Regions from separate parts of the Ruminococcus gauvreauii genome, predicted to be linked through region 3. Evidence: riboswitches for the same ligand, from Rfam matches in the RefSeq annotation. Region 3 holds a riboswitch; each other region holds the start of a gene.
The links. Region 3 has a riboswitch for cobalamin ahead of NQ502_RS14080 (FecCD family ABC transporter permease). Riboswitches for the same ligand answer to the same signal wherever they lie in the genome.
Positions count from the first base shown of each region.

Region 1: another riboswitch for cobalamin. It lies ahead of NQ502_RS12145 (InlB B-repeat-containing protein); the one in region 3 lies ahead of NQ502_RS14080 (FecCD family ABC transporter permease).
Region 2: another riboswitch for cobalamin. It lies ahead of NQ502_RS01310 (energy-coupling factor ABC transporter permease); the one in region 3 lies ahead of NQ502_RS14080 (FecCD family ABC transporter permease).
Region 4: another riboswitch for cobalamin. It lies ahead of NQ502_RS04390 (BlaI/MecI/CopY family transcriptional regulator); the one in region 3 lies ahead of NQ502_RS14080 (FecCD family ABC transporter permease).

Region 1 is NZ_CP102290.1:2,519,445-2,523,658, reverse strand. It holds gene NQ502_RS12145 (InlB B-repeat-containing protein) at 1-2,286, opposite strand, end outside; cobalamin riboswitch at 2,381-2,579, opposite strand; gene NQ502_RS12140 (Ig-like domain-containing protein) at 2,687-4,214, opposite strand, start outside.
Region 2 is NZ_CP102290.1:273,950-278,163, reverse strand. It holds gene NQ502_RS01320 (sirohydrochlorin cobaltochelatase) at 1-572, opposite strand, end outside; gene NQ502_RS01315 (energy-coupling factor ABC transporter substrate-binding protein) at 630-926, opposite strand; gene NQ502_RS01310 (energy-coupling factor ABC transporter permease) at 926-1,678, opposite strand; cobalamin riboswitch at 1,817-2,005, opposite strand; gene hemA (glutamyl-tRNA reductase) at 2,232-3,464, shown strand; partial or broken gene NQ502_RS01300 (precorrin-2 dehydrogenase/sirohydrochlorin ferrochelatase family protein) at 3,454-3,930, shown strand; gene hemC (hydroxymethylbilane synthase) at 3,937-4,214, shown strand, end outside.
Region 3 is NZ_CP102290.1:2,961,544-2,965,757, reverse strand. It holds gene NQ502_RS14090 (adenosylcobinamide amidohydrolase) at 1-168, opposite strand, end outside; gene NQ502_RS14085 (ABC transporter ATP-binding protein) at 177-1,409, opposite strand; gene NQ502_RS14080 (FecCD family ABC transporter permease) at 1,425-2,453, opposite strand; cobalamin riboswitch at 2,580-2,708, opposite strand; gene NQ502_RS14075 (peptidoglycan D,D-transpeptidase FtsI family protein) at 2,817-4,214, opposite strand, start outside.
Region 4 is NZ_CP102290.1:896,288-900,501, reverse strand. It holds gene NQ502_RS04410 (DUF4097 family beta strand repeat-containing protein) at 1-407, shown strand, start outside; gene NQ502_RS04405 (PspC domain-containing protein) at 424-606, shown strand; gene NQ502_RS04400 (small, acid-soluble spore protein, alpha/beta type) at 826-1,014, shown strand; gene NQ502_RS04395 (SGNH/GDSL hydrolase family protein) at 1,019-1,624, opposite strand; cobalamin riboswitch at 1,674-1,869, shown strand; gene NQ502_RS04390 (BlaI/MecI/CopY family transcriptional regulator) at 2,337-2,693, shown strand; gene NQ502_RS04385 (M56 family metallopeptidase) at 2,704-4,056, shown strand.

The sequences.
Region 1 (4,214 bases), 440 kb from region 3:
CAGCAGTTCAAAGGCTGCACGAGCTTCAGCGATTACCGTTTCTGATTCCAGCGTCACCTCGCCGATTCCCCGGATCAGAGCCGCTGCCGCATCGGCCGCTTCCTGGTTTTCCTGTAAGATAACCAGGCTCTCTTCCGCTGCGATCAGGTCGGCATAGTTCGTCACATAAGCCTTATCTTCCTCCTGCAGGGCATCATACGATTCACGCGCCTCCCTTATATAAGGTTCACGGTCTAAAGTCACCGGCATGCCGATGTCCGTGATCAGACTGATCACCACTTCCGCCTGGTCCATACTTGCTTCTAATTGTTTCAGCGCCTCTTCAGCAGATACCAGCTTCTCATAATACGCGCGGCAGGTAAGATTCTTTTGTTCCGTCACACTCATACTGTCATAGATCGCACGCGCCTGGCGGATGACAGAGCGGTCAGAAATTCTGATTTCCTTTCCCAGACTTGAGATCAGTACTCCAAACGGATTGATTTTGTCAAATGACACCCTCCAGCCCGCGTAATATTTCTGATCTCCATACGTCCCTTTCGGAACCGATGTCACGGTTGTCCCGGACAATTTATCAGCGGCGGAAGCACTCAGATACCAGCCGTTGAAAATGCAGCCCTCTTTCGTGATCTCATCTGCTGTCGGCAGAACGATCTCGGCATCCATCGGTGTGAACATGTCCGGCACCGTTACACCTTCCGACAATACTCCGCCGTTTAATTCCAGTTCCAGTGAAAAATCAATCTGACCGAACATGGCATACAGGGTCACATCCTGTTCCGGCATGGAAAGCGTTTCCCCCGGCCGGTACGTCGTTCCCGTTCCGTCCGCCTTCGTGTTCCATGCCACAAACGCCTCATCCCCCGTGGACTGCACAACCGGCAGCAGGACTTCCTCATACGGAGCGTAAGGTTCCGTACCTGTCGCTGCAGAGCCATTGCCATCGTAAGTGATATTGTATGTTTTCGCTGTCATCTGCGTATAACTGCCGTCCGTCATATCGGTCATATCATACAGTTTATTCTCTCCGTTCAGAAAACGGTCGTAGGAAATCAGGGCGTAAAGCGCCTGATCCGTCGCCATTGGATTGACCAGATCACCGCTTCCGCCTCCTCCGTCATCTCCCGCCGTGACGTGTTTGAATCCTCCCACCGCTTCGCTGGAACCGCTGTTTTTCTCCCAGTGCATCAGAATTGCGTCGATCATATTATTGCAGCGTGTGCCGTCCCATACGGCGCCTTTTGTGACAAACCCACATTCTTTTCCTATATTGGAGAGCACAACGCTTTCAGATAGCGGATCGATGCCAAGCTCCGTCAGGGCTACGATCACCTGAGTCGTCGACTCGGTATTGATGTCGCTTCCCCAGCCCTTAAAGCCCCCATTAGCCAGCTGCATCTGGTGCAGCGTATAGATACCGCGTTCCACCGCTTTGATAAACTCCGAATACGGTGTCGCTGCGCCGGACTCTTTGTATTTCAGTTCATCCAGATAATAGGGTGCCATTGCCTGCAGCGCCATTCCTGTGATGTCGGCATCAGCGCCGTTCTCAGCCGCATTGGCGTCATTCAGTGCCCAGCCTCCGATCGTCTTGTCCGAATTCAGGATCTCATGGCGCACGATATAATCCAGCATACGGCCTTCGGTGTTGATATCGCCTTCCTGATAATCAGAAGGTGTCTCGTACAGCTGATACCCGCCGGTATTCAGGGCGATCAGGCTGAATATCGGACCGTTGAGCCCCTGCCAGTACGTGTCATTATATGATTTTGACAGCTTATCCAGGAAGTCATAGCCTCCCACATCTGCCGGTGACTTGCCGAGTGCGCTCAGTGCAAGTATCACCCTGCACCACTCTGTAATCTTATATGCATGAAGTTCGCCGTTCTTACTCTGTACTGTTTCAGTCATACGCTGATAATAGTTTTGGAAATAATCATCCGGTATAAAGTTCAGATAATCCATTCCCGTATACATCCCGCGCAGCAGACTCATCACTGTCCATTCGCCGGCATTTGTGCCATAGGCCGGCTTTTCCACTGTCTCAAGTTCATATCGCGCGGCAGCATTGATATAAAAGCGCAGACCGGGCTTTTCATCTTCCCAGAATCTCAGCTGCTGGAAATTGTCATCCGCATCTGCACTTGCATTCCATGAAACCGCACCTGCTTCCATCAGGCATGCTGACATCGACAAGATCAGGACCAGCATGACCGCAGTCAGCCTGTGTATACAATGCCGCACGCTTCCCCTTCTTCTCAGATTATTTTGTTTTTTCCTATCCATAATTCGTCTCCTCCCTGCCGTAAGTCACTGTCCATATACATGTTTTACTGATTTTTGGCAACAAAAAAAGCATATTTTCTTCACCCGAAAATATTACTTGATTCGATCTATGGCAGTTCTCCTGACTTCGCTTCATCCTTGGGAATGCCTTCCCAGGCTCCTGGCCCAGTGGTATATCACTCCTTCGTCCGCGTTACAGTAGTGGTGACTGTTCCGGATTCACACCGGATTCTCTTTTAACGGATTTCTGCTTTCCTCCCTGCCGAAATCCGACCATAAATACTGATCTTATGAAATTGCTTACAGTATAGCACATCCTTTTTTTCAAGTAAACTGCAAAACCTGCACTATTTTCCCAAAACGGCGGGGTATTCCAAATTGGAATCCCCCGCCGCATTCATTAGTTGATACTTCCTTTTGTTTCAGTTGAGTTAGCGCCCAAAATCTTATTGCCGTTCACGGTACGGTATGCGCGCACCACATACGTATAGGTAATCCCCTTCTTCAGGCCTTTTTCCGTATAAGCTGCTGTATTTCCATTGCCGAGTTGTGTGACGAACTGATATTTCCCTGTTTCCGGATTCCTGCGGTAGATCTGATATCCGCTGGCTCCGTTCACCTTGCTCCAGCTGATCTTCAGGCTGGTAGAGGAAGCTTTTCTGACCGTTACATTTTTCACCTGTGCCGGTACTGGTTTTCCGCTCAGTATATCGCTGTTCGCACCAATGTATTTCGTGTTTTTCACCGTACGATATGCACGTACCACATAGTCATACGTATTTCCGCATATCAGATTGTAATGCATATAGGACGTTGTATTTCCATTTGCAATCTGTGTGACGTATTTCCACGGGCCGCTTTTGGAGGTCCTGTGATAGATCTGATATCCGCTGGCTCCGCTCACCTTTTCCCAGGTAAGTTTCAATGTCTGAGACCCCCAGGACTGAACTTTGGAAATCACTGTTTTCTCCGGCATCGCTTTGCCTGTGATTCCTGATTTCACATAATCTCCAAGCTGTTTCTCACCTCCAAGCGTATACACGGCACGCACAGTGTAAGTATAAACCGTTCCCGTAGTCAGTCCGGTGTCTCTGTATGCCGTTGTTTCGCGTCCGCTCACAGCTGCGATCTCTTTGTAACTTCCTCCTGCTGTCTTTCGGTATACCTGATACCCTTCTGCACCGTTTACGGATTTCCAGGTAACATTCACCGTATTATAATTTACTGACTTTACAGAACTTAATGTTACCGGACTTCTCATCACTTCCTGCAGTTCATACAACTTATCCTCTGCATCAAACAGCTTCTGATCATTCTCTACATATGCTTTCTGCATTCTGGTCAGTTTGTTGTAGGCTGTACGGGCTGTTTTAATTACATCCTCACTGTCAAGCGTCACCTCTCCGATCTGATCGATCAGTCCTATGACCTCAATTCCTGCCACCTCATCCCCGGAGAGCGTCACAGTAATTTCACAGGTCGCAAAGGCGTTTCCTGCTGTTCCATAGATGCTTGCGCTTCCAACTCCAACTGCCTTTACGATACCATTTTTGACTGTCAGCACGTCCGTATTGCTTGACGCCCAGCTGAACTTGCTCATATTGCCGTCCGCAGGCGTAAAATCAATAGTATCCAGAGAGATGCTGCTTCCTTTCAGCATACCGATTCTCGATGCACTGATGGTCACGTCCGTAACCGGGTTTGGCACCTCAACTTTACAGGAATACACGTTTTTGTTCTTCAGCTCTGCTGTAATTGTTGTTTCACCAAAGCCTACAGCTTTTACACTTCCGCTGCTCGAGACGGTCGCCACATCCTGATTGCTCGAGTTCCAGGTAATCGATCCCGTATCTCCTGATGCCGGCCATTTTATAATCTCATACAAAAAGTTTTTGTTCGCCCCTTTTGCAATCTCATAGACCGCCTGC
Region 2 (4,214 bases), 1.5 Mb from region 3:
TTGAGCAGAGAATCCATGGTCGGATACGCCTCGACAGTTCCCAGGAAGATATTTGAGAAGCCCTCATCCTGAAACTTGAAGTTTAACGCCGCATAAATGGCATTGGAAAAGTGTGTAGTGCCGTGACCCATCAGTACGAGAGCTTCGTGGTCCTCACGGAGGTGGGAGAAATGCGCCGCGATGGTGTGTACTACATGATGATTGTCCTCCTCGGTTGTGAGCAGCGGGTTGCCGAAGGTTATGGATGAGAAGGAAGACTGATACATCAGTGCATCCTCCGTCATCAATTCATTTTCGATACCGTTGATCACGTGAGTCGGCTGAACGATGACATCCGTAATACCGTCATCACGCATTTTCTCCATTGCCTCTCTGACATTCAGGATCTTGATGCCGTCACGCCGTAACAGCTTCGCCATGATCATTTTACTGGTCCAGGCGCGGTAAATCTGATAGTCAGGGAAAGCGTCTGCAATCTCTTTTTCAATAGCGTCAATTGTTTTTTCTCTCGTTTCGGCAAAACTGGTACCAAAGCTGACAACCAGAATTGCTTTTTTGGATGCGTCCGGCATGGGGCGTGTTCCTCCTGTGTTTTCTACTTTCATTTGTGGTGATGATGCCATTAGGCGTCATGTCCGTTTAGGTTCGTGTTTTTTTCTCTCTACCAGGCGTCCCATGACGAATCCGAAGACTCCGGCACCGAGACCGGCCTGAAGGCAGAAGAGAAGACTTTCAATTTCTCCGCTGGCAGGCTCCATGATAGGATCAGCCCAGGTTTCATAACCCGGCTGAATCTCCTCGATCATCTCGGATGCCGCACCGTCGGCACCGCCGAACTCGGCGCCGCTTTTCAGAAATAAAGGTACGACAGCGATCACAACAACGAGCAGCAGAAGTATCAGTACAGTTTTTGTGTTTTTAGTCATTATGCATTCCTCCCTCTTAAAAATCCAAGATCTGAAAGTTCAGACTTGGCGTAAGATTCCAGACCGATGATCACGATAGCGGTCAGGATACCTTCTATGATTGCAAGCGGTATCTGAGTGGCCGCAAAGATAGCCAGGAATTTCCCGAGGGAAGCGCCGAATCCGCCGTCAGCGGATGGATATGCGATTGCCAGCTGGACGCTGGTGACCACGTATGTAAACAGATCTCCGAGGAAGGCTGCCAGAAATACAGACACCAGCTTCGGTACTTTCAGTTTATTGCAAAGCTTGTAGATTCCATAGGACACCAGAGGACCGGCGATCGCCATGGAAAATGTATTTGCGCCAAGAGTGGTAAGACCTCCGTGTGCGAGCAGAATTGCCTGGAAGACCAGAACGATCAGTCCGACAATGCTGACAGCGGCGGGACCAAAGAGGATCGCACCGAGACCGGTTCCTGTCATGTGTGAACAGCTTCCTGTAACAGACGGAATCTTAAGTGAGGACAGGACGAAGGCATACGCTCCCACCATGGCCAGGATCATGATCAGTTTCCGGTTTCCGGAAAGTGTTTTCTTTATGGAGAAGAAACCTGCGATTAAGAATGGTACGCAGACAACTCCCCAGGCAATGCAAAACTTGGCCGGGAGATAGCCCTCCATAATGTGCATCGCGTTTGCAGCCGGCAGAATTCCAAACGAGAGTGCAAAAACTGCGGCGATTAAAACAATTGTTCTTTGTGACTTTGTCATAATTTTCTCCTTTCTCATTTTTACAAAAAAAGAACGCCGTATCTAAGGAATCCCACTTCACATAGACAGGCGCACTGAAACGGCAGCATGTTAGAATTTGCCGTTTCCTTACACCAGGCCATCGTTCGTAACCGGGGTGTAAATCGCTTGTGAAGGGCAGGCTTTCTGACTCAGGCGTCACCACCGTATCTTGCCTTCCCAGTTTTCACCAGTGACATCATAAGATACGGCTCTTCCATTACAGCGGCGGGACCGTGTGAGACTTGCACTCACTTTCCTCTTACCCTGCGGAGAAATACGCAGGCTCCACTTCACATTCAATTCTATGATAAATTTTATCGCGTTGTCCGTCTAATGTCAAATGAATTTTTTAAAACAGTTCAGGACGGCGGGAAAATAGGTGTAAAAACATCCGATGCTTCTTGCCGGGCTGTTAGCCGGGCAAGAAGATGCACCGTCCTGAATAGTTACGAATTTCTTAAAATTAGAAAATAGATTTTGCATTTTTAAAAGTATGTGCTATGATGGGGAGGAATAAATTCTGGAGGAACAAATGATGAGTATTTGTATGGTGGGTATTGATCATAACAAGGCATCTGTGGATGTAAGGGCATTATTCTCCTTTACGAAGAAGAATGCAGCTGCTGCCATGGAACAGCTGAAATGCAGCGACGGCATATTGGGATGCATCATACTTTCAACTTGCAATCGTATGGAAATCTGGGCCAGTGTGGAAGAAGAGTGGGAAGGTTCACTCGTGGAAGAACTGTGCATCATCAAGAAAGTGGATCCGACACAGTTTGGTCAGTATTTTGTCATGCGTGAGAGAAAAGACGCGGTGAACCACCTGTTCCATCTGACCTGCGGGCTGAAATCCCAGATCCTCGGGGAGGATCAGATCATTACCCAGGTAAAAGATGCACTGTCGCTTGCACGTGAGAATTATATGACTGACAGTGTACTGGAAGTATTGTTCCGCATGGCGGTGACGGCGGCAAAAAAAGTAAAAACGGATGTTACCTTCTCAAGAGCAAACGTTACGGCGATGGACCGTGCAGTTTCCATGCTGAAAGAGCAGGGCTATGAGATACAGGGAAAAACATGCATGGTGATCGGAAATGGAGAGATGGGAAAACTGGCTGCACAGACAATGCAGAGGGCAGGTGCTGCGGTGACTGTCACAGTACGGCAGTATCGGAGCGGCATGGTAACGATTCCGAAGGGATGTGCCCGGATCAATTACGGAGAGCGTATGGATCTGCTGCCAAAATGCCATGTGGTAGTCAGTGCGACAGCAAGTCCCAATTTTACACTGACACGGGAACTGCTCGGGGAAGCGGATCTTACGCATGATATTATTTTCATCGATCTTGCTGTGCCCAGGGACATCGAACCGGCCATCGGTGAGATGGAACATGTGACGCTGTATGACATCGATGATTTTCAGATCACGGCGGTCGGTGACTATCTGAAGGATTCCTTTGACCAGGCTGAGGCGATTCTTCTGGAACAGCAGAAAGAATTCTATGACTGGTATGACGGCAGGGATTTGATCCCGAGGATTCAGGAAATCCAGGAGGACGCGGCGACTGATCTGGAGCTGCGCATACATAAGATCCTTGGCAAACTTCCGCTGGAGGACAAAGAGAGGGAGACACTCAGAAAGTCAATCGAACTGGCGGCAGGGAAAGTAGTCGGAAAAATGATCTTCGGACTGCGGGATTCGCTGGAAAAAGAAACATTTTTAGCCTGTGTGGAAGGGTTGGAAAAGCTGTATGAAGAGTAATGGACAGGCGTATTTTCCGCTTTTTGTGGATTTGTCAGAGAAAAAGATCGTAGTGATCGGTGCAGGAAAGATCGCGTCGCGCAGGATCGGGACACTGTCGGAATTCACACGGAACATTGTCGTGGTTGCACCCCGTTTTGATGAGCGTGTGCTGACACTGGCAAAAGAAGGACGGATAAAAATATGTGAGAAGAAGTATGAGAGAGAGGATCTATACGGGGCCGATATTGTGATTGCCGGCACGGATGACGAGGGGCTGAACGAAGACATTTACAGTGTATGCAAATGCCTGGGCATATTGGTAAATGTCATCAGCGACCGGACGAAATGTGATTTTCATTTTCCCGGCATTGTCAAAAGAGATACGCTGGTGGCGGGGGTCAATGCGGGAGGCAGGGACCACGGCAGGGCAAAACGCGCCAGGCAGGCGATAGAAAAAGCACTCGACGATTTTACAGGAGGACGAATAACTATGGCAGCACCGGAAAAATTTTGTGTTGGCAGCCGGGAGAGCAAACTCGCGGTGATTCAAAGCGAGATGGTGATCTCATATATAAAAGAAACGTGCCCGGAAACAGAAGTTTCGCTGTTGACGATGAAGACGACCGGCGATATCATTCTGGACCGGACGCTCGATAAGGTGGGAGGAAAAGGGTTGTTTGTCAAGGAGCTGGACAAAGCTCTGCTGGACAGGCGCAGCGACCTCTCCGTACACAGCCTTAAGGATATGCCGATGGAAGTTCCGGATGA
Region 3 (4,214 bases):
GCACTCCCCGGTGTCCGCCTCTTTCATATCAAGATTAAACGCCGCCGTGAGATGTTCGCTGAATCCTCCGCCCAGCGGACCGGTGCTCAGTACTCTCCGTTTTCCTGCAAAACGGATCACTGTGGCACTTTGCAGGCTTATCATCTGGTCTGATCCAAACTGTTTCATATCCTCACCTACGCAAATTTCCTGAATGGCTTTTCTGCACTCTGATGTTTCAGGTTTTCCAGTACCTCAGCTATACTGCTGCAGAAAACCAGATCCTTGCATACAGCCGAAAACAGACGGCTGCTCTCTTTTGGATCCCTCATGGACAACACGGTACTGCCGTTTATCACAGCCTGTGTGATCAGCTCCAGATTCCTCCGGTTCATGGACCCGCATGGAAAACCGGAATCGATCACAAAACGGCAGTGTTTCATTCTTTCGGCTGCCTGTCTCAGATGAATCGCGGATACCGGTTCAAATGCCTCCTCCTGCACAACATGAGTACAGATCGCGCGCGCTATCTGGGCATCCACATCGTTCTCATGCAGCACACCGCTCGCAGTTCCGTATCCGCCCCTCTCCAGGCTCCTGTACAGCGGAATCGCAGTACCGCAGCCCGGAACTACAAAGACTTCTTCCTCATAGTTTCCGGTCAGCTCCACGCTTCCAAGCAATTCATTGTACCTGGCACCCTTTACATTGTACAGTTCCTGCAGCGTGCCGCTTCTGATCACATCCTCCGGCGCACCCTGTGCGATCACTTTTCCATCCTTGACCATCAGCAGAGTCTGGCAGCCTTTTGCAGCAAGGTCAATATCATGCAGAGAAAGGATTGCGGTAATCCCGAGCGTACGGCAGAGATTATTTAAAATCTGTATGATTTCAACTTTGTGGTGAATATCCAGATGGCTGGTCGGCTCGTCGAGTATGATCAGTTCCGGCTGCTGCACAAGCGCCCGGGCGATCATCACTTTCTGCTTTTCACCGTCGCTGAGCTCACTGTAATATCGCTCCGCCAGATGCTCTACTCCCACCTGTTCAAACGCCCCGTTGATGACCTCATAGTCTTCCTTTTCCAGCTTTCCCCAGAAATTCGTATGGGGATAGCGTCCCATGGAGACGAGTTCATATACCGTCATCAGCGCAGGGGCGGACTGTTCCGTCAGCACCACCGCCAGCTTTTTTGCGAGTGCATTTTCCCGCAGGCTGCTGATATCTGTCCCGCCAATCTGCACGGTCCCTGAGACGGGCGCAAGCAGGCCTGAAAGCGTACGCAGAATAGTGCTCTTGCCCGCCCCGTTGGGACCGAGGAGGCAGATCATCTGTCCTTTCAATCCTTCCAGATTCACTCCCTCCACCACAGTCTTATTCTCATAGCCTGCATTCACCTGAACTGCATTTACAATCAATTCATTCTTCATCTTATATCAGCCTTTCTATAGTTCCTGACCCTTCTGGCGGATCAGGAGGAATACTACCAGCGGCGCTCCTACGACCGAAGTCAGCGCACTCAAAGGAAGTTCAACCGGGCTGAGCAGCAGCCTGGTACCCAGATCGCAGATTCCTGTCATCAGCGCCCCGCAGATGCAGACAGCCGGCAGCACAACTCTGTTATCGGAAGTCTTAAGGAGCATGCGTACAATATGCGGGACAGCAAGTCCGACAAAAGAAATCGGTCCTGCAAAAGCAGTTACAAGTGCTGTCAGCACACTGGAAATGAACACAATCATAATGCGGAAACGCTGTATTCTCACACCCATCGATTTTGCATAGCGCTCCCCCAGCATCATACTGTTCAATGATTTACCCATGAAGAGAGCTGCAGCCAGAAACGGAATCCCGACCACATAAAGCACGGCTACCTGCTCCCATGTAATTCCGGCAAAGCTTCCGAGTGACCAGCGATAGAAACCCGTCACCTTCTCCTTATCGGCCAGCGCGGAGAGCATGCTGGTCACGGCACTGCAGACAAATCCTGCCATCAGCCCGATGATCAGCAGCGTCGATATACTTTTCACTTTTCTGGAAGCCCAGATGACACAGAGCATGACCGCCATTGCGCCGATAAATGCACCTGCGACCATTCCCATCGGAGGTATGCTTTTCATCCCGAAGCTGAATCCTCCGAGCGTCACAAGTCCGACAAACAGTGTGGAACCCGATGAAATGCCCAGCACATACGGTTCTACGATCGGATTGTTGAAAAACACCTGCAGCAGTACGCCTGCGGCGGCAAGGGCAGCTCCCCCAATGACGGTAGCGAGCGTTCTCGGGAGCCTGATGTTCTGTACAATCGCACGGTTTGTCTCCGCCACATCCGGACTCCCGGTAAAAATCCCCAGGATTTCACTCATGGATATTGACACCGATCCGAGTGCAATATTCAGTAAAAAGACAACCACCGCCGCGGCTGCGAAAATTCCCAGCAGCATTACTCTGCGTGAATGATTCTCATTGGTTTTCAAACTTACTTTCCCTCCTCTTATATCAGAAAAATCCCGTATTGAGGATTTCTTCTCAATACGGGATCGCTATCATCCTTTTACCGTACCTCCTGAATTCGAAGAGTCCTGTACGCCTTATCATACCGTGTGTTCTGACTTATACATCAACATGATTCTCCGCCTTCCCGAATACTCTCAGTGGCCGAACTTTTCGTTCCCGGAAAATCACTCCGTAATTACAGCAGCGCTCCTGTGCGGGATTCTCACCCGTCTTCCTGGCCTGTACGTTCCCAAACGGCCCGCATCAGCCAAAACGGCATCATAGTGTTTTTTATCATTATATTTTCTTGGGCTCAATATGTCAACTGTCGGATTTTTCCGCTGTTAATTCTCCAGTCCTGCCTCTTCATTGGTAACTCCGTCGTCCGTCTGTGTATTTCCGCCTTCAACATCTTCATCGTCCTCCAGCGGCTCCGGAACAGAAGTATCGGAGACACCCTCTGAAGTGCGGTCCTCACCTTCCATATCAAAGATCTCTTCGAGTGAGATGCCATCGTCAGCTGATTCCCCATCCGTTCCTTCATCCGGAAAAATATTCATATAGGGCAGAATCTCCGACATGATATTGTGTGCGAGATACTGCGCATAAGTGCTGATCGACTGAATCTCTACATTCGGTTCGTCCACAACGGTGTATATCACCACCTGCGGATCGTCAAGCGGTGCAAAGCCGACATACGAAATCAGATATTTGCCATTTCCCCGCGGAATCTTCTGAGCCGTACCGGTCTTTCCTCCCATGCTGTATCCATCCACCTTGGCATATTTTCCGGTACCATTGCTTGCGACAACCGCACCCATGTATTCCCTGATATGAGCTGATACTTCTTCAGACACGGTCTGTTTCATAAGTACAGGTTCTACGTTTTTTATGACTGCACCATCGCTGTTGAGAACCTTGCTCACGATATGCGGCTGATAATAATATCCCCCGTTGATCACAGAGCAGATGGCAGCCGTCTCCTGAATCATCGTGCAGGTATATCCCTGCCCGAAAGACGATGTGGCAAGTTCCGTCTGCCCCATCGTATCTGTTGTATGCGTAATACCGGATGCCTCGCCCGGCAGATCGATGCCTGTCCTTAATCCAAAGTTAAAGACATTCTGATAGCGGATGAAATCCTCCACGCCCATCTTCTCCGCCATTTGCATCAGTGCTGAATTGCAGGAATTTTTCATTACCTCCGACAGGGTCTGCGTCTCATGGGCTCCGGGATAGACGGAACATTTGATCGTCTCACCGGCGACCACCTCATATCCCCCGCAGTAAAAGGTATCATCGTAGGAGATGTCCCCGCTCTCAAGAGCTGCCGCCACAGACATCGGTTTCACCGTGGAGCCAGGCTCATACGCATCGCTGATACAGTAGTTTTTCCAGATGCCGTTCAGGTTATCCAGCATGGTCTCATTTGACATTTTGTCAATCTCTTCCTGCGCATAGAATGGGGTCAGATCCCTCGGATTATTGAGATCATAGGGATCCGAACTGCCCATTGCCAGAATTTCTCCTGTATTGGGATTGGCAACCACGACGCCCACATTTTTGGCGCCTTTTGCGCCGTTCGGACCATTTGCAAGCCCATCCATCAGATCCTTAATGTATTTTTCCACCGTTTCCTGAATATTGACGTCAATCGTTGTAACCACACTGTTTCCGCTCTGCGGCTCAATAATTGTCTGTTCCACGTCGGCATCCGAATTAAAGTACCCGTACTGCCTGCC
Region 4 (4,214 bases), 2.1 Mb from region 3:
ACATGGATCTGAAAAGTGCGGAACTGAATATCAAGGGCGGGAGCCTGGAAACAGATCGCCTGACTGCACAGGAAGTGACTGTAGATGCAGGAGGCGGGGAATTCGTGTGTGACGGACTTATTAGGGCGGAGGATGCGGACTTCGAAGTTGGGGCCGGATCCATCAGTATTGCTCTGCTTGAGAGCAGCGAATCGGATTTTGACTGTTCAGCCGGGCGGATCGCATGCACAATGACGGAAAGTATGGCTGATTATTATTTTTCGGGCGAATGCAGCCTGGGGCGTCTTTCCTATGGGGACCAGGAGTGGCATGTAAATGACGACATAGAGATCGGAAGTGAAGCAGCGAAAAGAACGATCGATGCGAAATGCAGCGTGGGAGATATCACGATTGATTTTGAAAAATAGATAAGGAGGAATCGTAATGGAAAATAAGAGATTATATCGTTCATCAACAAATTACATGCTTGCAGGTGTATGCGGCGGAATTGCGGAATATTTTAACATTGATCCAACACTTGTGAGACTCGGCTGGGTATTGTTTTCATGCCTTGGAGGTTCCGGAATTCTGGCATACATTATAGCCGCAATTATTATTCCAAAATAGTAACTATTCAGGACGGCGTATCTTCTTGACCGAAAAAGCCGGTCAAGAAGCATCGGATGTTCATCCAATGTGGAAATTGGTGCGTAAAAGCGACTTACAAGCAAGCTTGACGCAGCTTTCTGCACCAATTTCCCCGCCGTCCTGAACTGTTACCCGAAATAAAGAATAAAACAGAAAAAAAAGGTCATACTCCAAAGAGAAAAGGAGTGTGACTTTTTTATGAAGAAAAATAAGGATATCGACCTACATCAAATATCTCCGGAAGAACAGCTGAAATATGAGATCGCTGAGGAGCTTGGACTGCTGGACCGTGTACTGGAAAATGGATGGAGGACCCTTTCAGCGAAAGAGACAGGAAGGATCGGCGGCCTTGTCACAAAACGCAAGCGCGAGATGAATCAGGAGTAATGTGTTACAGAAGCGGGGCGGCACATGCAAGCCATGACGAGGCAAGCAGACGGCTGCCCGCTTCTGACAGATGAATGCCGTCCGTGGTGAGGATGGAATTGCCGCGGTCATCATTTTGTGCATTCATCCGTTCATGGAGAGGAAGAAAGACAGCGCCGAAGCATGAAGCCAGTTCCTGGAGAATTTCACTTTCCTGACGGATAAAGGGATGCCAGCACAGGTATTGTGCTGGTGATGAGAAGATAAAGGGCTCCAGTAAAATGAGAGAAGGGATTCCGGACGATGTGATATTCTCCAGAATACGCCGGCAGTACCGTGTGAATTCTGCGGGAATTCGCGGACGGTCCGTATACAATTCAACCGGGATATCGTTTACCCCGACGAGCAGGGTGACAAGATCAGGGGCAAGCGCAAGGCAGTCCCGATCAAGACATTTGCATACGTCCTCGGACGTAAAACCGTCGTGGCCTCTGTTTATGATTTTATATTTGTCTGCTGGCAGCATTTCACGGACCACTGACACATAGCCGTCCCCCAGATCAAAGGGAGATTCTGTAAACAGCCGGTGACTGTCGGTGATGCTGTCACCGATAAAAAGAATTTTTTTCATGGAAATACTTGACGCCTTTCTTCAGGTATGGTAAGATTTACTTGTATAATTCCATATTACCACAGTAAGTGCATCGGGGAAACAAAAGTTTTTTTGATGAAGAGGGAATTGGGTGCGAATCCCAAGCGATCCGGTCACTGTATTTAGGGAGCAATATTTCATAATCCCATTGTACGAGAGTATGAGAAGGGGAAATAGAGCGATGATCTATAAGTCAGGAAACCTGCTTATTGTGTACAAGGTTGAAACTTCCGTGCAAAGTTTAACATCCTAATTTGTCGTATGACAAATTTCGTGTCTACTTTCATTAACGGAGTAGGCATTTTTTTATGGAATGCCAAGAATAAACAAACGGCTAAGGACCTTAATAATACGGATTATGCAAAGATTAAACGGCAGGGTGAATGCTTAGGTTAGTAAACAGTTAAATTGAATTATTTTTCCTCCGCAACTAAAATAATTTCAATATTTCCTCTTAACTGTATAAACGCTCGTGATTGCACCGAAGCAGCCTCATCCACTTTAATGACATGCAAAACGCTGTGTGGGATAAAAACCACACAGCGTTTTGTGATGTCAATAATCCTGAATAGTTGCCTGGATTTATTAAGAAAAAATAAATCCTGTAAAAAGGATTGACTTCTCTGGTCTACTGCTGTAGACTAAAGGCATGCTAGCAGTCTATTGCAGTAGACGAAAGGAAGTAAATCATATGATGAAGTTTTTTGATTCAGAACTGAATGTAATGGAACTATTGTGGAAAGAGGGTGATATGACAGCGAAACAGCTTGTGGAGAAACTGAACAGGCAAGTTGGGTGGTCGCGTACCACCACATATACGATTATAAAGAAACTGATTAATAAGGGAGCAGTGCAGCGCTCGGAGCCGGACTTCATGTGTCATGCGCTGATCAGCAGGGAGAAAGCACAAAAAGCGGAAGTGGATCAACTGATTGATAAGATGTTCGACGGGTCATCTGGCCTGTTGATCAACACGCTTCTGGAACGAAAAGACCTGCCTGAACACCTTGTGGAAGAATTGAGAAGGATTGTAAAAGAGACGGAGTGAGGATGAGATTATGAGTATTCTGCAAATGAATCTTTCGGCGGCATGTATCATTGCTGCCATAATCGTGATGAGAACAGCGGCGCTTGACAAACTGCCGAAGCAGTTGTTTCAGCTCCTGTGGCTGATACCGGTGATTCGTCTGTTTGTACCATTCTCATTTTCGTCGCCCATCAGCATATTCTGCCTGTTTGAACGAACGCCTGTACAGGAAATGACAGGTTCTTTTCTGTCATCCGGATCGATTGGCGGCGGTAAAGCTGATCTGGCACTGCGCAGCGGATCGTCATTTTTGTGTATGGCTGTATGGATAACCGGGAGCGTAATCCTGGCTGCCTGTTTCACGATCGTGAATGTACAGAGCAGACGGGGATTTGCTTCTTCTGTGCCGGCCGGAAACGAAAATATTGACAGATGGCTGGCACAGCACAGAATAAGGCGGCAAATCAGTGTCAGAGTGAGTGACAGAATAACAACGCCATTGACATATGGCGTGGCAAAACCTGTGATACTGCTTCCGGCATCACTTGAATGTTCGGGTGAGGCACAGCTTAACTATGTCCTGCTCCATGAGTTTCTGCATATCAGAAGGCTGGATATCCTGAAGAGTATCGTTATGCTGATCACGGTATGCATATACTGGTTTAACCCAATGGTATGGATCATGTATGTTCTGGTCAACAGGGATATCGAGCTGGCATGTGACGAGGGAGTATTAAAAGAATCGGGGATAAGCACCAGGGCGTCTTATGCGCTGACGCTGATCCAGATGCAGGAAAACAGGGGAGGAGCGGGTTTGGCGAAAAGTTTCAGCAGATATGCGATCAAAGAAAGGATTGAATCTATTATGAAATATAAAAAAGCGTCGGTCACCGCAGTTGCAGCCGCATTGGCACTGGCAGCGGGGATCACAACAGCGTTTGCATCGAGTGCAGCCGCGACAGAGACAATTAAGGCAGAAGAAATGGAGAGTTCAGTTTCGAGCGAATCTGTCGATGCCGTACTGGAAGCGGAGGAGCAGGAGGGACCGAGAACTGAGTCTGTATCGGGTGCAGCCGCGGCAGAAGCGATAAAGGCAGAAGAAACGGAGAGTTTAGCTACGAGTGAATCTGTCGATGCCGTGGCGGAACCGGAGAATCAGGAGGGATCGAGCACTGATCAGGTGGAATACGCGACGATAACTGCAGATGATGACGGCGAAAAGTCATCCGACGGTTACGACAGTGATGTAGCCGCAGTGGAAGAGGCTGAAGTTCATGTCGATGGAAAAGCATGGAGTGGGACGATAACTCAGGAGAATAAAGAAAAAACCGTACATGATCTGCAGGAGACACAGAGTATACTGGAAGCGGAGAATGTACAGTAGGTGACAGCAGAGGAGCTGCCCGGCATTTTATGCATGGGCAGCTCGTTTGCTATGACAGGGCCTGCTATGGAATGGGAAACTTTCCGGAAAGCGTCAGAATATGCATACACACTTGACATTTTGATGTGATAATGCGTATACTTACTTCAGAACCGACC